Regions from separate parts of the Streptosporangium sp. NPDC004379 genome, predicted to be linked through region 1. Evidence: riboswitches for the same ligand, from Rfam matches in the RefSeq annotation. Region 1 holds a riboswitch; each other region holds the start of a gene.

What was found. A riboswitch is a leader RNA that binds a small molecule or an ion and turns the genes downstream of it on or off. The one in region 1 is predicted to bind cyclic di-AMP.
Region 2: linked by a shared signal. The riboswitch ahead of ACFYSC_RS01315 (C40 family peptidase) and the one ahead of ACFYSC_RS24595 (hypothetical protein) in region 1 are both predicted to bind cyclic di-AMP.
Region 3: linked by a shared signal. The riboswitch ahead of ACFYSC_RS19120 (CHAP domain-containing protein) and the one ahead of ACFYSC_RS24595 (hypothetical protein) in region 1 are both predicted to bind cyclic di-AMP.
Region 4: linked by a shared signal. The riboswitch ahead of ACFYSC_RS11080 (C40 family peptidase) and the one ahead of ACFYSC_RS24595 (hypothetical protein) in region 1 are both predicted to bind cyclic di-AMP.

Annotation. Positions count from the first base shown of each region.
Region 1 is NZ_JBIAMC010000012.1:13,660-19,470, reverse strand. It holds gene ACFYSC_RS24615 (PP2C family protein-serine/threonine phosphatase) at 1-18, shown strand, start outside; gene ACFYSC_RS24610 (LuxR C-terminal-related transcriptional regulator) at 790-1,395, opposite strand; gene ACFYSC_RS24605 (site-2 protease family protein) at 1,587-2,894, shown strand; gene ACFYSC_RS24600 (MarR family winged helix-turn-helix transcriptional regulator) at 2,961-3,491, shown strand; gene ACFYSC_RS24595 (hypothetical protein) at 3,547-4,491, opposite strand; cyclic di-AMP (ydaO/yuaA leader) riboswitch at 4,533-4,669, opposite strand; gene galT (galactose-1-phosphate uridylyltransferase) at 4,741-5,811, opposite strand, start outside.
Region 2 is NZ_JBIAMC010000001.1:318,298-324,108, forward strand. It holds gene ACFYSC_RS01300 (glycosyltransferase family 4 protein) at 1-578, opposite strand, end outside; gene ACFYSC_RS01305 (M48 family metallopeptidase) at 575-1,912, opposite strand; gene ACFYSC_RS01310 (hypothetical protein) at 1,909-2,697, opposite strand; gene ACFYSC_RS01315 (C40 family peptidase) at 2,810-3,373, opposite strand; cyclic di-AMP (ydaO/yuaA leader) riboswitch at 3,456-3,614, opposite strand; gene ACFYSC_RS01320 (VanZ family protein) at 4,083-4,787, shown strand; gene ACFYSC_RS01325 (response regulator transcription factor) at 4,856-5,554, shown strand; gene ACFYSC_RS01330 (sensor histidine kinase) at 5,566-5,811, shown strand, end outside.
Region 3 is NZ_JBIAMC010000008.1:105,970-111,780, reverse strand. It holds gene ACFYSC_RS19145 (polysialyltransferase family glycosyltransferase) at 1-92, shown strand, start outside; gene ACFYSC_RS19140 (HAMP domain-containing protein) at 200-1,033, shown strand; gene ACFYSC_RS19135 (sensor histidine kinase) at 931-1,560, shown strand; gene ACFYSC_RS19130 (DUF6716 putative glycosyltransferase) at 1,768-2,952, opposite strand; gene ACFYSC_RS19125 (hypothetical protein) at 2,964-4,001, opposite strand; cyclic di-AMP (ydaO/yuaA leader) riboswitch at 4,452-4,589, shown strand; gene ACFYSC_RS19120 (CHAP domain-containing protein) at 4,608-5,294, shown strand; gene ACFYSC_RS19115 (ABC transporter substrate-binding protein) at 5,785-5,811, shown strand, end outside.
Region 4 is NZ_JBIAMC010000004.1:254,643-260,453, reverse strand. It holds gene ACFYSC_RS11100 (O-methyltransferase) at 1-646, shown strand, start outside; gene ACFYSC_RS11095 (Uma2 family endonuclease) at 762-1,346, shown strand; gene ACFYSC_RS11090 (branched-chain amino acid aminotransferase) at 1,553-2,647, opposite strand; gene ACFYSC_RS11085 (3-isopropylmalate dehydrogenase) at 2,825-3,871, opposite strand; cyclic di-AMP (ydaO/yuaA leader) riboswitch at 4,013-4,245, shown strand; gene ACFYSC_RS11080 (C40 family peptidase) at 4,233-4,937, shown strand; gene serA (phosphoglycerate dehydrogenase) at 5,612-5,811, opposite strand, start outside.

The sequences.
Region 1 (5,811 bases):
CTCATCTGGCGTCCCTGACGTCCGGCGCGGGGTCCGGGAAACCGGTGACCCGCCGCCGGGCACATGTCCCCGTGCCGCTGCCCCCGTGCCACGCGGAGCACACTGAGAGTATCCAGACCATGACGGAACGCATGGTCAACGGCCAGTGTTCCGCACCGTTTTCTGGTGAGCCGGAACACTGGCGGGGATGAGGGGATTTTTGGAACGCTCTAGGAGCGGTTTCGAACCCTCAGGGAGTCGCCCCGTGGGCGGCCGGACCCGGTGTCCTTTCACCGCGGGCCCGGCCGGTCCGGTGGTCGCCCGTCCGCATGGGTTCCGGACCCCGGGGATGGTGGCGCGGTTACCCCGGGGCCCGGTCTGGGCAGCGGACGGTGCGGCGCGCCGGACCACCCGGCGGGCGGCCGCCGGTGTCATCCGTCGTGACATCGGTGATCGGTGACTCCTCGGTGGCGCGCCGCGCGACGTCGTGGCTTTCGTGGGGGAGGTCCGGCCGAGCGCGGCGCGAAGGCGGCAGGGGGCGCGGTTCCGATGACGGGCCGCGTCCCCTGCCGGGGCGGACGTTCCCGGCACGGCTGCGCTTCGGCGGCCGTGCCGGGAACGTCCGCCCCGGCTCATGCGGGACCGGCTCATGCGGGACCGGCTCATGCGGGACCGGCTCATGCGGGACCGGTTCACTCGGAACGGGCTCTCGGCTCGGGCATCCTCGGACCCCGGGCATCCTCGAACCGACGCTCTCCGAGCCGGGCATCTCCGAGCCGGGCGTTTGAGCAGAGCGTCACAACCACAGCGTCACAACCACCCGGCGTCGCGGGCGATCCGCACGGCGTCGAGGCGGTTGCGGGCCTGGGTCTTGCTGATGATCCGCGACAGGTGGTTTCGGACCGTTCCCACGGAGAGGAAGAGCTGGTCGGCGATCTCGTTGGACCGCGCCCCCAGCGCCGCCAGCCGCAGCACGTCCAGCTCCCGCCGGGTCAGCGGGTTCTCCGCCGACTCCAGGGCGGCGACCGCGAGCTCGGAGTCGATCGCCCGTCTCCCGGCGGCCACCCGCCGCACGCCGTCGGCGAGCTGCTCGGGCTGCACGTCCAGGCTCATGAATCCGAGCGCGTGCACGGAGAAGGCCCGCCGTACCTGGCCGGCGCTGGGGTGGCGCGACAGCAGGAGCGTCCGGCAGGACGGGACGTCTTCGTGCAGCCGGAGCGCGACGGTGAAACCGTCGACGTCGGGCAGATCCAGATCGACGACCGCCGCGTCGGGGCGGTGTCGCAGCACGGCGGGCAGTACCTCCTCGCCGCGCTCGACATCCGCCACCACCTTGAGGTCCGACTCGCACGCCAACGAGGCCACCAGGCCCCGTCGGACCAGCGGCAGGTGCTCGGCAATCAGGATCCCGATCAAAAGTTTCCCCCCAGCGCCTCTCACAGGGTGACCGCACGATCGCTTACTGTCAACGAAGTGTCCCCATTCGGTCAACCCGGCGCAAGGGTCTTGATCCGGAGGGTCCGTCTCTGTGGCACTCTGGAACCACGGAGCGTGGGTTAGTCTCCATTGGAAGCCGCCCGCACATAAACGACCGGGGAGTACGACCTGTGAGCTGGCTCGTCGGGGTCCTCATCATCCTCCTGGGACTCATGGTCTCGATCGGCCTGCACGAGATCGGCCATCTGGTGCCCGCCAAGCTCTTCGGCGTCAAGGTCACCCAGTACATGGTCGGCTTCGGCCCCACGCTGTGGTCGCGCCACAAGGGCGAGACCGAGTACGGCGTCAAGTGGCTCCCCTTCGGCGGCTACATCCGGATGATCGGCATGCTGCCGCCCCGGCCCACCGACGCGCCGGGCACGCTGCGCTCGGTCTCCACCGGGCCGTGGCAGGGCCTCATCGAGAACGCCCGCGACGCGGCGATGGAGGAGGTCCGCCCCGGCGACGAGGACCGGGTCTTCTACCGCAAGCCCTGGTGGCAGAAGGTCATCGTCATGTCGGGCGGCCCGGCGATGAACTTCGTGCTGGCGTTCGTGCTGTTCGCCGTCGTGATGATGGGCTTCGGCGTCGCCGTCCAGAAGAACCAGATCTCCTCGGTCCCGCAGTGCGTCAAGACCTCCGCCGAGATCGCGAAGAACCCCGGGGCCGGGTGCGCCGCGACCGACAGGCCCAGCCCGGCCGCCGCGGCGGGGCTGCGCGCCGGTGACGTCCTGGTGTCGGTGGCGGGCAGGCCCGTCGCGAGCTGGGACGCCGCGACGCGGGCCATCCGCTCCCACGGCGCCGGCCCGCTGGCGATCGGCATCGAGCGGGACGGCCGGCCGATGACCGTGACCGCGAACCTCATCGCCCAGGACCGCGAGTCGCTGGACGAGCCCGGGAAGATCGACAAGGGCGTCGGTTACCTCGGGGTCAGCCCGGTGGTCGTCACCGAGCGGCAGAGCCTCGGCGCGGTCGCCTCCCACATGTGGGACACCACCTCGCTGACGGCGGGCGCGCTGCTGCGCTTCCCGGAGAAGATGGTCGGCGTCTGGAACGCCGCCTTCTCCGGCCAGGAGCGCGACAAGAACGGCCCGGTGGGCATCGTCGGCGTCGGCCGCATGGGCGGGGAGATCGTGGCCTCCTCGGCTCCGCTGGAGAGCAAGGTCGTCATCTTCATCAACCTGCTGGCCGTCTTCAACCTGGCGATCGGCATGTTCAACCTGATCCCGCTGCTCCCGCTGGACGGCGGCCACATCGCCGGCGGGCTGTGGGAGGGCCTGAAGCGGGGCTTCGCCCGTGTGACGCGCCGTCCCGCCCCCTCCCACGTGGACATCGCCAAGGCGCTCCCGCTCACCTACGCCATCGCCCTGGTGATGATCGTCATGGCCGGCCTGCTGGCGTACGCCGACGTCTTCAACCCGATCCGCCTGCTGGGTTGATCTTTCGTGACCATCCGTCCCGTACGGCGCGCCGCGGGCGGGCCGTACCCGCCGTAGGGGTACGCCGTGAACGACCGGACGCCGGGAGCGGCGATCGACGTGGCGCTGTTCCGGCTGCGCCGGATCTGGGCCCGGCCGCTGCGTGCCCGCCGGGCGGGTGAGCCGCCCCGGCCGGTGCAGATGTCGAACGTGATGGTCGTGCACGCGGTGCACAAGCTGAGCCTGGACGTCCCCGAGGTGACCGTGGGCGCCGTCGCCGAGCAGCTCGACGTGGACCCGTCCACCGCCAGCAGGCTCGTCAACGACGCGATCGGCGCGGGTCTGGTGGCACGGGAGGAGTCGGCGGTGGACGCCCGGCGGGCCCGCCTCGTGCTGAGCGAGCGTGGCCGCCGGGTGCTGGAGGTGGTCGTCCGCTACCGGCGGACCTACCTGGACGGCCTGATCGCCGACTGGACGGAGGCCGACCGCGAGGCGTTCGCCCGGCTGCTCGCCCGTTTCGCGGAGGCGGCCGTCGCCCGCCCGGCCGACCTGGCCGGCCTGGACCGGATGGTCGCCGAGGCGGCGGGGACGACGGACGTCGCCGTCACCCGCCCGTGACGCCGCCGATCCCGCCGGGTCCGTCGGTACTCCGGGAAACGTCCGGCCGGGTCCGTCAGTACATCGAGATGTGGACGTGGTCGAAGTGGTTGGCGGTGACGCCGCCGCGGTCGGACATGGCGCGCCAGCCGGTGCCGCTGTTGATCCGCTGACGCCAGATCACGTACTTCACCCCGAGTCGGGTCCTGTTCTTGAGGGCCCAGGCGGCGATCTCGTCGCCGAGCCCGACATGGCCCGCCGTGGGCGTCGATCCGCCGGTGCTCATCATGAAGTCGCAGGCCCGGCCCAGCGGGTGCTCGCCGCCGTCGTTCTCCGAGCGGTAGCAGCCGACCTCGTGGGGGAGGGTGAACCGCTTCCCGACCGCCTCGCGCATGATCCGGGTACGGTCGGTGATGTTGTCGGAGCCGGTGGGCAGCTGGGGCGCCCAGCTGCCGTCGGTGCGACGGCCCGAGCCCACGGGGACGAGCGCGTCGAGCTTCCGCCTGATGTCCGCGATGGCCTTCTCGGCGTCGCGGCGCCGGGCGGCCACGGCGTCACCCTCCTCGGCGATCCGGCCGGTGAGCCGGGCGGCCTCCTCGGCCGCCCGGCCGCGCAGGTCCCGGCTCTGGGCGAAGGTCCGGAGGTGGGCGCCCTGCTGGGCGGCGAGCTGGGCGGTGACCGCCGCGCCGTCCATCCGGGGGGCGGTCAGCAGGGAGGGCAGGTCGCTCCCGCCCCCCTGCTGACCGCCCTGGTACTGGAGGCTGGCGATGCCGGCGACCTGCTTCCTGGCCTCCGCGTAGGCGCGTTCGGCCTCGGCAAGGGCGGCCCTGGCCCGGCTCTCGGCCTGCCGGGCCTCGCGCAGCGACTCCCGTTTGGCCGCGTAGTCCTCGATGAGCCCGTCGACCTTCTCGGTGAGCTTCGCCAGGTCGGCGCGCAGTTCGGACTCGGACGGCTTGGGGTCGGCGCCGGCGGGCCCGCCGGCGAGGACGAACACCAGGGCCGAGACCGCGGAGACGGTCATGGCCGCACGGCGACGGGACGTGGGGGACGGGGCCGCCACGGCTCTCCTCTCCTACCGCCTACCGGGTTAGCTGACGGGTTCGGGCGGGAGAGAGCCCTTCCACCGAAGTGGATTCACCCCGGGTGCGGTGGTTCCCCGGCTCCCGGGCGACGCACCCGGAATTAGGCATATCGGACATTAAGTCCAATGGGTGAGGATAGTAATGGTAAACGGACGGTCACGCGACCCCGTCCCGTGACCGTCCGCCGGTCATTCCCCGACCAGGGACCGCAGGCGGCGGGCCGTGTCCTCCGGCAGCACGTCGTTGACGAAGGCGCCCATCGCGGACTCCGACCCGGCCAGATACTTCAGCTTGTCGGGCGCCCGGCGGATGCTGAACACCTCCAGGTGGGCGTACGACAGATCCCGGCCGGTGTGCACCGGCGCCTGGTGCCAGGCCGCCACGTACGGCAGGGGCACACCGAAGAACCCGTCCAGGGCGCGCAGGACCCGGGTGTACAGGGGGCCGAACGCCGCCCGCTCGGCGGCCTCCAGCGACCCCAGGCCGGGAACCCGGCGATGGGGGTAGAGGTGGACCTCGACCGGCCAGCGCGCCGCGGCCGGCACGAACGCCGTCCAGTGCTCGTTGGCGGCGACCACGCGGACGCCCGCCTCCCGCTCGGCGGCGAGCACGTCGGCGAACAGGTTGCCGCCGGTCCGCCTCCGGTGCCGCTCGGCCGCCTCCAGGGACAGCCGGGTCCGGGGGGTCACGTAGGGGTAGGCGTAGATCTGCCCGTGCGGGTGGGCCAGGGTGATGCCGATCTCGGGGCCCCGGTTCTCGAAGCAGAAGACCTGCTCCACCCCGGGCAGCGCCGACAGCTCCGCCGTACGGTCGATCCACGCCTCCATGACCAGATCGACCTGCTCGGGGGACAGCCGCGAGAAGGAGGAGCCGTGGTCGGAGGTGAAGCACACCACCTCGCACCGCCCGGTCCCCGGGCGGACCTCGCTCAGCCCGCCGACCGGAACGGCGTCGACCGGCTGGCCGGAGAAGGACGGGAAGCGGTTCTCGAAGACCACGACGTCGTAGTCGGATGAGGGGATCTCGGTGAGCCGGCCGGGGGCCGAGGGGCACAGCGGGCACTCGTCGGCCGGGGGCAGGAACGTGCGGCTCTGGCGGTGCCCGGCCACCGCGATCCACTCCTCGGTGAGAGGGTCGTAGCGCAGCTCGGAGGCCGGGGGGCGGGGCGGCAGGTCGCGCAGGTCGGCCGCGCTCCGGTCGGCGTCGTCCCGCCGGTCGAAGTAGAGCAGTTCGCGGCCGTCGGCCAGGTGGGTGATCGT
Region 2 (5,811 bases), on a different contig from region 1:
ACCACGACCGGCCGGTCCCCCAGGCCCAGCGCCGCGCGCACCTCATGCCCGCCCGCGCCGGGCCGGAACGCCCCGGTGTCGACGCCTGGCGCGAGCCGGGCCAGCCTGCCGGAGGGGATCACCCGCTCCAGCCTCCGCCGGGTGTACTCCCCCAGGTAGGTGACCACGTCGGCGTGCCCGCCGATCCTCGCCAGCAGCCCGCGGGCGCCGGGGACGCCGGCCCAGGCCGCCTCGTGCCCGTGGGTGACCATGACGATCCGGCGGGCCCCGGCGGCGCGCATCGCGGGCGCGAGCAGCCCGAGCGGGGCCGCCGCCCCGAACACCACCGTGTCGCAGCCGTACGCCGCCACGACCTCGGCGGCCCGGCGGGCGACCCCGCGCGTGGGCAGCATCAGCGAGGTGGGGTGGCGCACGACCGGGTACGGCCGGCGGGCGTCGAAGTCGTCGCAGCCGGGCCAGCGGGGGGCGTAGACGACCACCGAGTCCGGCGGGCGGCCGTCGGCCAGGCCGCGCACGAACGCCTGGATGCCCCCGGGCCGGGGCGGGAAGTCGTTGGTGAGGAACAGCGCGCGGCTCACGGCTCCGGGACGCCGTTCAGCCGGGCCCATGAGCGCGCCATGGCGATCCGTTGCGGCGTCGTCGGGTGAGAACCGTAGAGGACGTATTCCAGGAAGTCCGGCGACAGGTCGGAGACGTTGGTGACCGACAGGCGCCGCTGCATCGCGGCGAACGTCTCCGGGTCGCGGGTCAGCTCCAGCGCGTGCGCGTCGGCGCGGGCCTCGATCTGCCTGCTGACCAGGTTCTGCGCGGGCCCGGACAGGACCGTGGCCAGGCTCAGCAACCCCATGATCAGGCCCACGGCCCGCGGGTCGGCCGCCGAGGCGACGCCGGCGCGACGCCGTACGGGGCCCGCGGCGAGCACCAGGTACAGCAGGCAGGCGCCGAAGGCGGCGCCCAGCCCCCCGACGAGCGTGCCGTACAGCACGTCGCCCGCCTTCGCGTGGCCCAGCTCGTGCGCCACCACCAGCTCGACCTCTTTCGCGGGCGCCCGGAGCAGGGTGTCGTAGACCACGATCCTGCGGGTCGCGCCGAACCCGGAGACGTAGGCGTTGAGCGCGGTGGTGCGCCGGGAGGCGTCGGCGACCAGGACGTCCTCGACGGGCACGCCGTCGCGGGCGGCCATGGCCAGCAGGTCGTCGCGCAGCGGCCCGGCCGCCATCGGCGTGAAGTCATTGAAGATCGGCTCGATGACCACCGGGTAGGCGAAGGACGCGGCCACGGTCAGCGTGAACGCGCCGGCCGCGGCGGGTATCCACCAGCGCCGGAAGCGCCCGGCCAGCACCGTCACGGCGAGCACCATGATCGCGAGCAGCGCGGTCCGGACACCGATGTCCTTGAGCCGGTCCGCGGTCCAGGAGGGCCAGGTCTGGGTGGACAGGCCGTAGGCGCGCAGCTGCGTCTCCGACCACATGCCCAGCGGCCAGCGTAGGGCCTCGACCGCCGCGGACAGCCCGGCGACGCCGAGCAGCGCCCGCACCCACCGGGGTCCGCGCAGCCGTCCGAGCAGCCGGGCGCCCAGCGGGGTTGCCACCAGCACCCCGGCGACCAGGAGGGTCAGCCCGAGCGAAAGGTAGGCGGGCGCGGTGAGCGCGGCGTCGAACGCCTCGGAGCGGGCGATCTGCCCGGCGGTGAAGTCGCGCGCCGGGTCGGGCGCGACGGCCGGGGCGGCGGACGGCAGGGCCCGCCAGGGCGTGGTGAGCGCCACGACCGCGACCGTGGCCGCGCCCAGGGCGGCCAGCGCCCATCCGGCGGGCCGCCACCCCCCGGGCACGACCGCCGCCGCTGCGGCGTCGGCCGCATCCGGCGCGGCCGATCGCCGGGACACCGCCCTCGGGCGTGGGGAGGACGTCAACCCAGCTCCCTTCTCAGGTGGTCGCGCCAGCCGGCGGCGAACTCCGCCGGGGACAGGCCCAGCACATCGCCGACATCGCTACCGTAGAGCCTCACCAGCGTCCGCTCGCCGTACCGCCGCGCGACGTAGTGGCAGGCGAGCCACGCCTCCTCGTACGCCTGCGCCCGCCGGGGGGCGTCCGCGGCGAAGTCGGCGGGGCCGGGGAGCCGCTCGGGCAGGCGGCCCGCGCGCACCTCGGCGGCCAGTTCGGCGGCGGCCGCCGGGACCGCGATCCCGGCGTCACGGTAACCGACGTAGTCGGCGAACCCCTCCGACAGCCAGACCGGCACCCGGCCGCCGCGGGTGGCGCCGGTGGCCACGTGGGTGAGCTCGTGGGCGAGCACCACGTCCCGGCCGGTCCCGCTCAGCCTGGCGTACCCCGACGGCAGGACGATCACCCGGCCCGCGTCGGCCAGCGCGGCCAGGCCGGCGACGGCGGCGGGCGCGGCGCCGGCCAGCGCCGCCGCCTCTGCGTCGTCCGCGGGGAACAGGACCACCGCCCGGACCGGCCCCCAGACGTCGAGGACCGTACGGCGGGCGCGGTCGGCGCCGGCCGCCAGGTCGGCGAGGCGGGCCGCCGGGACGCGGTGGCCGATCACGACGGAGTGCTCGCCGCGGACGGTGACGGAGCCGCCGGGCCACGGGTCGCGCGGCGCGGGGAACGGGCCCGCGCCGGTGGCCAGGGCGGCGACCGCCAGTGTCAGGGTTCCGGCGAGCACGGCACGACGCTCTGTCGGGACGCGCACACGTCCGATGTTAGCGACCGGCCCCGGACGCGCGGCGGCCCCGCCCGTCCCTTCGAAGGGACGGGCGGGGCCGTCTTCCCGGCCGCCCCAGGGGGGCGGCGGCCGGGATCCGTCAGGCTCCGGGACGGACCGCCCCGGAGAAGGAGGACCGGTAGTACCCCTTCAGGGGGACGACCCTGACGGTCTTGCCGCTGCTCGGGGAGTGGACCATCTTCCCCTTGCCGACGTACATGCCCACGTGGCCCTTGCCGTAGAAGAACAGCAGGTCACCGGGGCGCAGGCTGCTCCACGAGACCTTCTTCCGCACGGCTCGGTACTGACTGTTCGTGACCCTGGGGAGGGAGACGCCGGCCTTGCGCCACGCGTACCGGACGAGACCGGAGCAGTCGAACGCGCCGGGACCGGAGGCTCCCCACCGGTACGGATCGCCGATCTGCTTCTTGGCCGCCGAGACGGCCTTGGACGCCTTCACCTTCTGCAGTGCGGTCCTGCTCAGCGTGGTCTTCTTCGCCTTCGCCGTCTTCTTGGCGCTGGTGTGCGCCGCGGAGGCGGCGGAGGCGGCGACCGGCCTCTCAACCTGAGAGGCGGTGCTCCTGACCTGGAGAACGGGACCGGTTCCCGTGTCGGCCAGCGCCGCCGGGGAGCCCATCGTGACCGCTCCGGCCGAGGCCGTCACGGTGAGGGCGAAACCACTGGCGCAAACGCGGAAAAAGCGCGACGAACGGGGGTTACGCGGGGTGGTAGACAGGATTTCTCCTTGGGACTTCCGCTGACGCCTACCGGGTTAGCTGACGGGTTCGGGCCGGGAAGAAGCCCTACGGCGCGTCGGGCGCGCCGATTCACCCCTGGCCACGTGTCGGGCCGGTGGGTCCCCGGTTCCGTGCCTCCTGGCTGCACGGATTCGGCAGGCCGTCGCAGGTGGGAGCGCTCCTCGCAGGGTGCGACGGCCGAATGGATCTTTATGGATCTTTGACAGGCGCCGGCATGACGGGCCGGGCCCGGCGCGGTGGCATGGCTTGCTCGCCGCGACGCCAGAAGTTACCCCTGTTTCCCAGGAGAGGGCAAAGGAATCACAAAAGATACATAGATCGAAAACGCCTCGGGCGATCGACGGGCCACTGTTCAGGGGCCGATTTCACCGGGCAAATATGACGCTTGTCACACTTCCGTGATCAGTCCGAAAAATCATGGCTTTTGTGACGTGAATCACGTGATGGTAACGATCATTGACGGAGCGTGCGACCGGCCGTGCCACCGCCCCGTCGTCCCGGCCCGCGTCGGGGGACGGCCGGGGACGGCCGGGGACGGCCGGGGACTCCGTGTATCGCCGGCGTATCGAAAATCGCATACGTCCCCGCAACGGCCCTCCCCCTTCGATGGGAGGCATGAACCGGAGTGCATCCCTGTCAGCACCGCCCCGCCGTACGCGCGGGATCGTGCTCGCCTGCCTGGCGGTCCTCGGCCTGGCGGGCGTGGCGTTCGTCCTGCGGCGGCCGCTCCTGATGGCCGCCCCGAGCTGCGCGGCCGGCCGGTGGCACGGCTGCCTCGGCACGGAGAACGGCGTGCTGCTCATGACACTGGTCGCGGTGCCGCCGTCCGCCCTGGTGGCGTGGGCTCTGGCGCGCGTCCGGCGTGCCGCCGGCGCCGCGTCGGCGTGGCGGACGTCGCTGGCCGAGTTGGGCATGGTCCACGGCACGGTGCCGTTCGTATGGATCACCATGATGCCCGGCCCGGAGGCCGGCGTCGCCCCCGGCCGGGTGAGTCTGCTCCCACTGCAGGATCTGCCCACGATGGGGCCGCTCGGCATCGGCGGCAACCTGCTGATCTTCGCGGCGCTGGGGTTCTTCGCCCCGATGCGGTTCGCGGCGCTGGCGTCCGTACCGCGGATCCTCGCGCTCGGGGCAGGCTGCTCGATCATGGTCGAGACCGCGCAGTACGTCCTGCGGCTGGACCGGGTGTCCTCGGTGGACGACGTCCTGCTCAACGCCGCCGGCGCCGCACTGGCCGCCCTGGCGTCGCACCGCTGGTGGCGCACCGCGGCGGAGGCTCCGCCGGGCCGGTCCCGCCCCGAGCCGGCGCCGGTGGGCTGAGCCGAGTGCCCGCCGCGTACAGGTCCTCGCATACCCCGGCGATATGCCGGGCCGCCTAGGCTTCCGGCATGCGCGTACTGATCGTGGAGGACGAGCCGTACCTGGCCGAGGCCGTCCGTGACGGTCTGCGGCTGGAGGCGATCGCCGCCGACATCGCCGGCGACGGCGACTCCGCCCTGGAGCTGCTCAGCGTCAACTCCTACGACCTCGCGGTCCTCGACCGCGACATCCCCGGCCCCTCCGGCGACGAGATCGCCCGGCGCATCGTCGCCTCCGGCAGCGGCATCCCGATCCTCATGCTCACCGCCGCCGACCGGATCGACGACAAGGCCTCCGGGTTCGAGCTCGGCGCCGACGACTACCTCACCAAGCCGTTCGACCTCCGGGAGCTCGTGATGCGCCTCCGGGCGCTCGACCGCAGACGCGCCCACGCCCGGCCCCCGGTCAGGGAGATCGCGGGCCTGCGGGTGGACCCCTTCCGCCGGGAGGTCTTCCGGGACGGACGCTACGTCGCGCTCACCCGCAAGCAGTTCGCCGTGCTCGAGGTCCTCGTGGCCGCCGAGGGCGGGGTCGTCAGCGCCGAGGAGCTGCTGGAGCGGGCCTGGGACGGGAACGCCGACCCCTTCACCAACGCCGTCCGCATCACCGTCTCCGCGCTGCGCAAACGGCTCGGTGAGCCGTGGCTCATCGCCACGGTGCCCGGCGTCGGCTACCGGATCGACACCGGCGGCGCGGGCGGCGATCCCGCCCGCCCCGGCGCCCGTTGAGCAGGAGCCCGTTGAACAGGCGTCCGGGGCCCAGCGTCCGGCTGAGGCTCACCATCAGCTACGCCGGGTTCCTCATGCTCGCCGGCGCCCTCCTGCTGGCCGTGGTGTGGGTGTTCCTGCTGCGCTACGTGCCCGACGGCGCCCTCGGGACGGGGCCGGAGGCGGCCCGGCCCGGGGCGCCGGCCCTGCGGTTCATCCCCAACCGCACCGACCTCCAGCGCGCCTTCGTCCCCCGCGCGGCACAGGCACTGGCCTTC
Region 3 (5,811 bases), on a different contig from region 1:
TGGCCGCCCTGGAACTGCTCACCACTCCGGATCGTACGGGGCCGGGGACGCTCGCCCGGCTCCGGCGGCGCCTGTCACGAACACCCTTGTAAAACCCCAAAATTTGCACATATATGCCTTCTGAGCTGGGATTATCCCCTCCAATCGTCTTGAATGCGGTGCAGGGTCTGCGACGGAAAGGGCGACGAGAGGTAAGAGCATGACGCTGCGGGCACGCAGCACTGCGATCACGGCGCTGTTGACCACCGTGATCGTCGTGCTGGGCTTGGTCGGCCTGCTCATCGTTCTCCGGCAGATGGAGACCGTTGAGGTGCGCGGCCACGCCGCGTCGCTGGCCCGACAGAACGCGATGGCCATTCGGGAGGGTAGGGCGCCCAGCCTGGCGATCGCCGACGACGGGACGGTCATCCAGCTGGTGAGAGGCGGGCGGGTGATCTCCTCCGCACCGGAGTCGGCCGCCGGTCGGCCTCTCACCACGACCCGTCCGGACCCGGGTGATCCGCGCTGGGACGGGACCGTCACCTGGAACAAGCACCGGATGATCATCGTGGGTTCCTCGGTCCCCGGCGGGGCGGTCTACGTCGCGCAGCCGGAACCCGGCCTGTTCTTCGACCCTCCGCGGGTGGCGCTGCTCGGCGTCGCCGGGCTGGCCTGCGTGGGTCTGGTCGCCCTCGCCACCTGGGTGACCACGTCCCAGGCGCTCACCCCGGTACAGCGCATCTGCGCGGAGCTGTGCGACATCACCGCCACCGACCTGAGCCGGCGGGTGCCGGAACCGCGGGGCCCGGAGGAGATCCGGAGGCTGGCGCGGGCCATCAACGACACGCTGGCACGGCTGGAGGAAGCCGTCGGCCGGCAACAGCGGTTCGCCGCCGACGCCTCCCACGCGAGCTTCGCAGCCCGGTCACGGCCCTGCGGACCCAGCTCGACCTGGCGCTGTCCGATCCCGAACCGGACACCGACGCGACGTTCGAGGGGCTGGACCATTCGATCGACCGGCTCCAGCTGCTGGTGGACGACCTGCTGGCGGTGATCCGGCTGGACGCCGCCGCCCCGCACAACCGTGAGCGGATCGACCTGGGCGAGCTGGTCCGCGCCGAGCTGGACCGCCGCCCCGACGAGATCAGTCGTGACCTGACGGCGGGCGCGCTGGTCGAAGGCGATCCGCTGCAACTGGCCAGGGTGCTGACCAACCTGGTGGACAACGCGCTACGGCACGCCGAACACGAGGTGCAGGTGAAGGTCCGCCCCGACTCCGGGTCGGGACACGCGGTGCTTGAGGTCATCGACGACGGCGGCGGCATCCCGGAGGCCGACCGGGAACGGGTGTTCCAGCGGTTCGTCCGGCTGAAGGAGGGCCGCGAATGCGACGTGAGCGGCAGCGGGCTGGGCCTGCCGATCGCCCGGGAGATCGCCGAGGGCCACGGCGGCACCCTGAGCGTCGCCGACTGCGACCACGGCGCCCGCTTCGTCCTACGCCTCCCCCTCTTGGCCCTGGGAGAAGACCCCGCCCTCAACTCCTCCGAGTCCCCAAAGCCCCAACACGAAGTGTCGCAATAAGCCCGCTCGGGAACGCCGGTGTCCGGGCCCGCCCAGAGACCTTGATGTCCCCCGCCTAGGAACGCCGGTGCCCGGACCCGCTCGGGGGCGCCGGTGTCTGGACTGAGGAGAGAGCGAGCGCAGCGAGTGAACGACGAGGGAAGACACCGGTTACCAGCCCCCGAGCCGCGACGCGCAGCGTCGCCATGAGAACCGCAAGACACCGGATCAAGAGCCCCGAGCCGCGACGCGCAGCGTCGCCATAAAACGGCGGCCGGCGCGCAGCACCCTGGGCGGGACCTCGACGCGCAACCGGGCGCGGCGGCGGGCGGCGGCGTACGCCGGCCCGTCGAGCAGGGAGCGGGCCGGGACCAGGCGTCCCGAGCGGGCCATGCCGACCAGGGTGACCAGGTGGGAGGTCCAGTCGTCCAGCCCGCCGGGGTGGAAGTAGTTGGCGTGGCACCACTCCCCGTCCGGGGCGAGGAAGCGCCCCGCGGCCAGGTCTTCGAGGGTGCCGAGCAGTCCGCTTCCCTCGAAGACGAGGTTGATCGTCTCGGCGCCGACCCCGAAGTCCGACAGCACCAGCAGGGGGACGGAGCAGGCGATCGCCTCCAGCGCGGCGGTCGAGCTGACCGTGACGAACCCCGCCGCGCGGGCGAGGTGGTCGCGCATCGGGCCGGCCTCGAACCGCACCGCGCCGGCGGGGACCGCGTCCCGCCCGGCCAGTTCCTCCCACAGCCGCCGGTAGGGGTGCCGCTCGGCGTGGGTCTGCCGCTCGTCGTCGAGGGCGCGGAGCTTGACCACGACGTCCAGGTCCGGCCGCCGCCCGGCCAGCTCCGCCAGGGACAGCAGGATCCGTTCCCGGTCCTCTCTGCGCCTGGGCACCTTGGCCTGGGCGGCGAACACCACGCGGTCGCGCGGCCCGGCGGGGGGCGGGGCCTGCCCCGCGGGCAGGAACGGCAGCCGGGCCAGGCCGACCGCGCCGCCGCCGCCCAGTCTCCGGCCGAGTTCGGTGAACTCCGCCACCTCCCGGCCGCTGTGCAGGACGAACAGGTCGCAGCCGCTGCGGAACAGCCATGCCTTCTCGGTGGCGGGGACGGAGATGCCGGGCAGCCCGGAGACGAACACCGGCCTGGGCGAGAGGCCGGCGAGCACCTCGCCGACCAGCACGTCGACCACCGGGCCGGTGCAGGCGGCCAGCACCGCGTCGGGCCGCAGCCGTTCGGCCGCCCGGCGCAGCGCCCGCGCCGACAGCACGGGAGGGTCGGCGGCCACCCCGGTGACGGCCGCGCGGATCTGCGCCGGCGAGGGTGCGATGGGGGTACGGATCACCGCGAGCTCCGCCGTACAGCCGCCGGGAAGGCCCGCGAGCAGGTGGGCGGCCCACTTCAGATAGGAATCCGAGTCGGCCACGGCCAGGACCTTCACTTTTTGACTCCGGTGTCGTGAGGAGCGGACATCGACAGGTGTGAGCGGAGGGAGGGCGCCGCCAGGGCGGTCCACCAGTCGTCGGGGACGTCCACCGCCTCCACGGTGACGCCCCGGGGTGCCAGCAGGACACGTAGCGAGGTGACGGCGGTGGACGGCAGGCTGAGCACCCGCTGCCCGGCGTCCAGTCCCCGCAGGGTCATCTCGGCGGGGGCCCCGGCGTCGTAGACGGTGACGCCGGGCTGCGCGCCGATCCGTTCGAGGTCGCCGGGGTCCTCCCGGCGGTGCGGGAAATAGGCCATCGGCCCGGCCGCGCCCACCCCGGCGAGCCAGGTGAGGTAGCGGTCGCGGTGGATCAGGCCGTTGCGCACCAGTGAGGTGCCGAGGACGACCGTGGGCTCCTGCGGCCGGGGCCGGCGCAGTGGCTGCGCGCGCAGCCAGGTGAAGTCGTGGACGACCAGTTCGGCTCCCCTGCCGCGTACGGCGCGCGCCAGGTCGTCCGGGATGGGCATCGCGGTGAAGACCGTCAGCCGGCCCGACCGGGCGGCCGAGCGCAGTCGCAGACCGGCCGCCACGCCGAGGACGGAGCGCGACGGGCCCGCGGTGGCCCGGGCCCGTAGCAGCGGCCTGCCAGGGGGCCCGGCGAGCAGTTCCAGGAGCCTGATCGTGGCCAGCCCGTCGTCGACGACCACGATCCGTCCGGGGAGTGCGGTGAGCCAGCGGGCCTGGACCCGGCCGGAGAAGGCGTCGCCGATCACCCAGGTCATGCCCCGCCGGGGCCTGGGCGGCCCGGGGGCCGGGCCGGCCTGTTCCAGCCCCGGGGGAAGGACGAGGCGGGACAGTTCCCGGCGGGTGGCGGTCAGCGGGCGCGAGCCGGCACGGGGCACCACCCGGACGGGGGCGCCGAGCAGCCCGGCGTGGCAGGCCTCGACCACGCAGAGCAGTTGCAGGGGGGACTCCGCCCAGGCGATGGCCGAAGGCTGTTCCCGCGCGTGGTCCCGCCCCTCCTCCACGCCGGGCGATGACCCGTTCACGATCGCCTCACCGTAACCGTGACGCCTTACGCGGCCGGGAACCGCGGATGAACATCCGAGCACGCGCGCCCGGCGACGTGCCGCCCGGAAAGGCACTGAACAGGTAAAACGATCCCCCTTTAAAAAGATCTACGTTAGGGGGCGCTTCAGCCGGGAAGAATCGTCCGTCGCACCGGGGCGTCGCCGGTCCCGCGGTGCGGAAATCCCTGTGCCGCAAGGGTTTGCGGCTTTTGCGAAAGCCTTTGGCCCGAAGTCGCCGATCTTCGGACCGGGAAGTCGACGATCACCGATATTCGGCGTTTTCCCAAGTCAAGGCAATGCGGGAGCTTGCAATCGGCCTGGAGCAGCACGTACGTTCTACTCGTTCGCGATGAGGACCGAGGTCCACAGACCCATCTCTCGTCGACACATTGCCCGACCGCGCATCATCACGACGGATCACTCCGTCGATGGGCGCGGCCGCCGAATCCGCGGCTCTCGCGGAACCGGGGAACCACTTCATGGGGTGAATCAGCGCGTTCGCGCGCCGTAGGGCACTTCCCAGCCCGAACCCGTCAGCTAACCCGGTAGGCGGCATGGAAGCGACGCAAGGAGCCGAACTCTCCCATGGCCAAGAACCGCCTCACCCCCGGGAAGCACAGCCTGGTCCGCGCCCTCGTGGGCGCGTCCATCGTCCTCGCCGGCGGTGCCGTGACCACCGTTCCCGCCCTCGCCGACAACCACGCCTCCGGCCCGCAGGCCGGGTCGGTCACCGAGAACGCCGCGGCCTCGTCCGAGACCCAGGCCCAGAACCTGCCCAAGGTCAGCGCCCAGCAGGTCCTCGACATCGCCGCCCAGCAGATCGGCGTCTCGGAGAACGCCTACGGCGGCGGCACCAAGTTCCATGCCTGGTACCTCGCCAGCGAGCGCGCGAAGGAGACCGTCGCCCGCGACGGCGGCAGGATCCAGGACTACGCCAACGCCCCCTGGTGCGCGATGTTCGTCTCCTGGGTCGGCGAGCAGGCCGGCATCCGGCCCACCATGGGCTGGGACGCCTACACCGTCAGCTACGCCAAGTGGTTCGCCGACAACGGACGCTGGGGTCAGACCCCGAAGCCCGGCGCCGTGGTCTTCTTCGACTGGGGCGGCAGCAAGGACATCGACGCCATCGACCACGTGGGTCTCGTCAAGAAGGACAACGGCGACGGCACGATCACCACGATCGAGGGCAACACCGGCAACGGCAAGGTCGAGGAGCGTGTCCGGCCGGTCGCCCAGGTCGACGGCTACGGATACCCGGTCTACAACGGCTGACGGACGACTCCGGTCTTCCGTTCCCCTCTCCCCTTCCCCTCGTCCGCTCCCGTCCCTCCGGGAGCGGCGAGGACCGGCGGCGGAGACCGGCGGACTACGGCCGACGGACGGCGACCCGGCACGACCGGGTCGCCGTTTCGGCTTTCCGGCCGGGACCTTATCGCCGCGAGGAAGGTCCGGACGATCCCTGATGCACTGGATGATCCCGGTTGGTGAGCGTTCGCCGCGTCGTGTCATGTTGGGGTGGGAGCGCTCCCAAGCGCCCGATCGCACAGTTTGTCACCTTAACGACTGTTCGCCGAGCTGAAACACCCGCGATGTAACGGTTACGTTTCGGCATATTGACGCGCCGGTTGCCCATCGTCCAGTCTTCGTGGGAGCGCTCCCAAAAGCTGCCCGCGCGCAACCCATCGCCGATCGCGTTCGTCGGGGGCCGGTTCGCGATGTCACCTCCCAATCGATTCGGGCGACCACCTGAGAGGGGTCCGGAATGTTGAACACCAAGCGGCACGGCAAG
Region 4 (5,811 bases), on a different contig from region 1:
GACTTACATCGACCCGGCGATCGGGCAGTATCTGCTGGCGCACACCACGCTCCCCGACGATGTGCTGGACGCGCTGGCCATGGAGACCCGCGAGCTGACCGGCGAGGGCGCGAACATGCTCGTCTCCCCGGACCAGGGGCGCTTCCTGACGATGATCACTCAGATCAGCCGCGCCGCGAACGTGGTGGAGGTGGGCACCTTCACCGGCTACTCCTCCATCTGCATCGCCTGCGGGCTCGCCCCCGGCGGCAGGCTGACCTGCTTCGACGCGAGCGAGGAGTGGACGGACGTCGCCCGGCGCTACTGGGACAAGGCGGGCGTCGCCGACCGGGTGGAGCTGCGCCTCGGCCCGGCCGCCGAGCGGCTCGCGGAGCTGCCGCCGTGGCAGGGCGTGGACCTCGCGTTCGTCGACGCCGACAAGGCGGGCTATCCCGTCTACTACGAGCTGCTGATGGAGCGACTCGTCCCCGGCGGGCTGATCCTGGTCGACAACACGCTGTGGGGCGGACGGGTCGCCGACCCCACGGCCGACGACGAGGAGACCCGGGCGATACGCGAGTTCAACGACCTGGTCACGGCGGACGACCGGGTCACCTCGATCATGCTGCCCATGGCCGACGGGCTCACCGTGATCAGGAAGAGCTGATTCGAAAACACTGGCGAGAGTCTCTCCGAATCCGGGGCGGGGGCGCACCTTTGCCGTTACTTTGGGTGGCGTCTCGGATACGTTACGCTCGCCCCCCGGAGGGAACGGTGAAGCCATGGCCAAGGCGCTGGAACGACCTGCCGCGGAGTCGGCACAAGAGGACGACCTGGAAAAATTCCTTCCAGAGATGCAGGAAAGATGGCCCGATCGGCGCGTCGAGCTCATCAACGGCCGGATCGTGGTGAGGGAGTTGCCGAGCAGAACCCATAACACCATCGTTTTCTGGATCCTGGGGCAGATCTTCGGGTTCGTGACCGAGCGAGGCTGGTTGATCTGGAACGACATCATGCTTCACCTGGGCACGCAGAGCGACCGGTATCGTCCTGACCTGACCATCGTCCCGGCCGAGCCCCGGATGTGGGATCAGAACGAGGTCCACGGCGACTCGACACTCCTCGTGGTGGAGGTGGTCTCGTCAAGCAGCAGCAATGACGATCACGTCGTGAAACCACGAAACTGCGGGCGAGCGGGTGTTCCGCTCTACCTGGTCATTGATACGTTCCAGAAGCAGATCCGCCTTCTCAGCGGTCCCGGTGAAGCCGGTTACACCCAGGAGGTCGTCATCAAGTTCGGCGCTTTCCTCGACCTGCCCGCACCCTGGGATCTGACCATCGACACCAGCAAGCTGGTCAATGAGTAGACCCCGCGCACAGAGTCCGGCCATTGTCGGCTGAACTCTCTCGTGCCCATGCCCGGAAGCCCTCCGAGGACCCGCTTCCGCGCCATGAACGTCCGGCGGTCCGGGCTCTTCACGGTTTTCCCCGCAGGCCTCCTGTGCTTGGTCGACTCTGGGACAGAGGGCGGGTGGCGCGGGGATGCCCGCGCCGCCCGCACCCGGATGTCCGCTCAGCAGATCTTGTGGACCCAGTGGTAGGGGTCGGGGCGGGTGCCGTACTGGATGCCGACCAGTTCCTCGCGGATGCGGGTGGTGACCGGGCCCTGGCCGCCGTCGCCGATCGTCCAGGCGCGGTCGGCGCCCTTGACAGTGCCGACCGGGGTCACGACGGCGGCGGTGCCGCAGGCGAAGACCTCGGTGAGCTCGCCGGACTCCGCGCCCGACTGCCACTCCTCGATGGACAGGCGCCCCTCCTCGGCGGTCAGGCCGAGGTCCGCGGCCATGGTGAGGATCGAGTCGCGGGTGATGCCGGGCAGGAGGGTGCCGGTGAGGGCGGGGGTGAGGAGGCGGTCGCCGTAGACGAAGAAGAGGTTCATCCCGCCCATCTCCTCGACGTAGCGGTGCTCGTTCGCGTCGAGCCAGACCACCTGGTCACAACCCTCCGCGACGGCCTGGCGCTGGGCCACGAAGGCGGCGGCGTAGTTGCCGCCGCACTTGGCGAACCCGGTGCCGCCGGGGGCGGCGCGGGTGTACTCGGTGGACAGCCAGACCGAGACGGGCCGGCTCCCGCCGAAGTAGGAGGCGGCCGGGGAGGCGATCACCATGTAGGAGTAGGTCGAGGACGGGTGGTTCACCCCGAGCGCCGGCTGCGTGGCGATCATGAAGGGGCGCAGGTAGAGGCTGTGGCCGGAGGTGGTGGGCACCCAGTCGCGGTCGGTCTGGACGAGCAGCTCCAGCGACTCGACGAACGCCTCCTCCGGCAGTTCGGGCATGGCCATCCGGCCCGCCGAGAGGTTGAACCTGGCGGCGTTGGCCTGCGGCCGGAACGACACGATCGAGCCGCTCTCCTGGCGGTACGCCTTCAGCCCCTCGAAGAACTCCTGGGCGTAGTGGAAGACCGCGGTCGCCGGGTCGAGGCTCAGCGGGCCGTACGGCATGAGCCGCGCGTCGTGCCAGCCCCGGCCCTCGGTGTAGTCGATCCGGATCATGTGGTCGGTGAAGACCTGGCCGAATCCGGGGTTCGCCAGTACCTGCTCGCGCTCGGCCGCGGTGCGAGCGTGGTCGGAGTGCTGCACGTTGAAGCTGAGCTTCTGAGCGGTGGCCATGGCGGGAATCCTTCTCTTCGAGTCGAACTGCACCTCAGTCCATTCTGCGATGGACTGGATACCGGGAAACTACTGCATCTAGGACAAAGTCGGCAGTGGACGTGGCACTGCGGACAAAAAGCAGCGCCCGGCGGCTCGCGGAGCCGCCGGGCGCGTGGGTGAATCGAGCAGGCGGCCTCAGCCGGCTACTCGCGCGACGATGTCGTCGCCGATCTCGTGGGTGGTCCGGCCCGCCCAGCCGGTCTGCCGCTCCAGGAGGTCGTCGGCCACGGCCTGTTCGATCCGGGCGGCCTCCTCGGACAGGCCGAGGTGGTCGAGGAGCATGGCGACCGACAGGATCGTGGCGGTCGGGTCGGCCTTGCCCTGGCCCGCGATGTCGGGCGCGCTGCCGTGGACCGGCTCGAACATGCTCGGCGCGGTGCGGTCGGGGTTGACGTTGCCGCTGGCCGCCAGGCCGATTCCTCCGGCGACGGCGGCGCCGATGTCGGTGAGGATGTCGCCGAAGAGGTTGTCGGTGACGATCACGTCGAACCGCTCCGGCTGCGTGACGAAGAACATCGAGGCCGCGTCGACGTGGCAGTAGTCGGTCTGGACCTCGGGGTACTCCTGGCCGACCCGGTCGAACGTGCGGGCCCAGAGGTCTCCGGCGTAGGTGAGCACGTTGGTCTTGTGGACCAGCGTGATCTTCCGGCGGGGGCGGCTCCGCGCCTTGTCGAAGGCGTAGCGGACGACGCGCTCGACACCGAACGCGGTGTTCAGCGACTCCTGTGTGGCGATCTCATGCGGGGTGTCCCGGCGCATCACGCCCCCGGTCCCGGCGTACAGCCCCTCGGTGCCCTCGCGGACGACGACCATGTCGATGTCCTCGGGCCGGGAACCGCCGAGCGGGGTCTCCACGCCGGGGAAGAGCTTGACCGGGCGGAGGTTGACGTAGTGGTCGAGCCGGAAGCGGAGCTTGAGCAGCAGGTCGCGCTCCAGGACGCCGGGGGGCACGCTGGGGTCGCCGATCGCGCCGAGCAGGATCGCGTCGTATCCGCGCAGCTCGTCCAGAACAGCTTCGGTGAGGACCTCACCGGTCGCGTGGTAACGCTTGGCGCCGAGGTCGTAGGTGGTGGTCTCGGCCTTGGCGCCGACCGCTTGGAGGACCTTCAGCCCCTCGGCGACGACTTCCACTCCGATCCCGTCGCCGGGGATGACTGCCAGGCGAATGTTGCGCGAGTCCATGTTCGCACCCTACCGGTTTGTCTCGACTGCCGAACACCCATCTCACGCTACGGACAGAACGGCGTGTCACAAACCCTTGATCGATTTGTCCGACTTTGCGACGTATTGACCGATTCATGAACCTTCGTTATGGTCCTCCCATTCGTATCGACGCCTAATCCCCGTGGGCCACCCCCATGTCCGGCCCCGGGGAGCCGGGGACCCACCTTCCGGAAAACCCGGGGCGCCGGAACACATGACTCCGCTGTCAGCGAGCGCGTTCCGGCTGCCCACACGGGTTTTCCTTGGGGCGAATCAGCGCGTTTCCCGCGCCGTAGGGCGGCCTCCACGCCCGAGCCCGACAGCTAACCCGGCAGGCCTTATGGAAGGAACCACCCTGTCCGGCAAGTTTTTCCCCCGTGCCCTGTCCATCGTCGCCGCCGGCACCGCCGCGCTCGCGACCCCCGCCGCCGCCATGGCGGACACCCCGGCCCCCTCACCGGTGGTCGCCCCCTCACCCACGCTCTCCGCGGCCCTCCCGGCCGCCGTCCCCACGCCGGCCCCCGCCCCCGCGGCCGCCGCCGAGTCCGGGTCCACGTCCGAGCCCGCGAAGGCCGCCCCCGCCAAGGCGATCGTTCCCGCCTGGAAGCAGGCCGTGCGGTGGGCGATGTCCAAGCGCGGCGTCCCCTACGTCTGGGGCGGCACCGGCCACGGCGGCTTCGACTGCTCCGGCCTGATGCAACGCGCCTACCGCGCCGCCGGCATCAAGCTCCCCCGGGTCACTTACGACCAGTACGCGGCCTTCCACAAGAAGGTCTCCTGGAAGAACCTCAAGCCCGGTGACCTCGTCTTCTTCAGCGGCCTCGGCCACGTCGGCATGATCAGCCGGCCCGGCTACATGGTCCACGCCCCGCGCACCGGCGACGTCATCCGCGAGGAGAAGCTCAGCTCCTGGCGGCGCAGCGTCTTCGCCGGGGCCGTCCGCCCCGACCGCTCTGGTGTCAAGATCTCGATCGAGAACGGCACCATGACGACCGGCAAGGACACCGGGAAGGACGACAAGAAGGGCGACGCGAAGGACGCCTGACGCGGCGCGGGAGACCGCCGGCCCCGATCCCGGCCGGCGGTCTCTCCCGGTCACTCCGGGCCGGTCGATCCGGGCCGGTCACTCCAGGCCGGTCACTCCGGGCCGGTCGATCCGGATCGGTCGATCCGGATCGGTCGATCCGGGTCAGCGGATGGGCACCCCGCCGTTGTCGCGCCGGTCCAGCGCGGTCTGCAGCGCGTCGGCGGCCTCGTCCTTGCTTTCTTCCGGACGGTTCCAGGGATACATGTCGTACATGACAAGCCTCGTCTCGTTCACGGGCGAGCGGGAAATGTGATGGGGGACTCCGGTCACGAGTCCGACCGGGCCTGGGGCCGCGGATCCGGGACGCGGATCCGCGACGCGAAGGTGAAGCCGGCGAACGCCATCGCACCGCGGCGAGGTGCCGGCCTGTCCGTCAGGCCCCGCCGCGGCAGGTAAGGATTACGAGAACCTGGCGCATTTCCTGTCACAGTACCCGCCCGCCGGAACGCCGTCTCGCCCGCCGTACACATTTCTCACATGATGAGACGACAGCGCGCGCTCCGCGTGACGGCCCGTCCCGCCGTGCACGCCCGGGATCCGCTCCGCCGTACGGGCTCGGGTCCGCTCGCCGTACGGGCTCGGAGACGTCTCCGCGGGCCCCCGCCGTACCGGGGACCCGCGGAGACGGCGGGCTAGTCGGCCAGGTCGACCGAGCGGCCGCTGTCGGCGCCGATCTCGGCGGCGATCTGGTCCACCACGTCGGCCGGGATGGCGGTGTCGACGGTCAGCGCGATGAGCGCCTTGCCGCCCTTGACGTCACGGGCCACCTGCATCGAGGCGATGTTGATGCCGTGGTCGCCCAGGATGCGCCCGACGACGCCGACGACGCCGG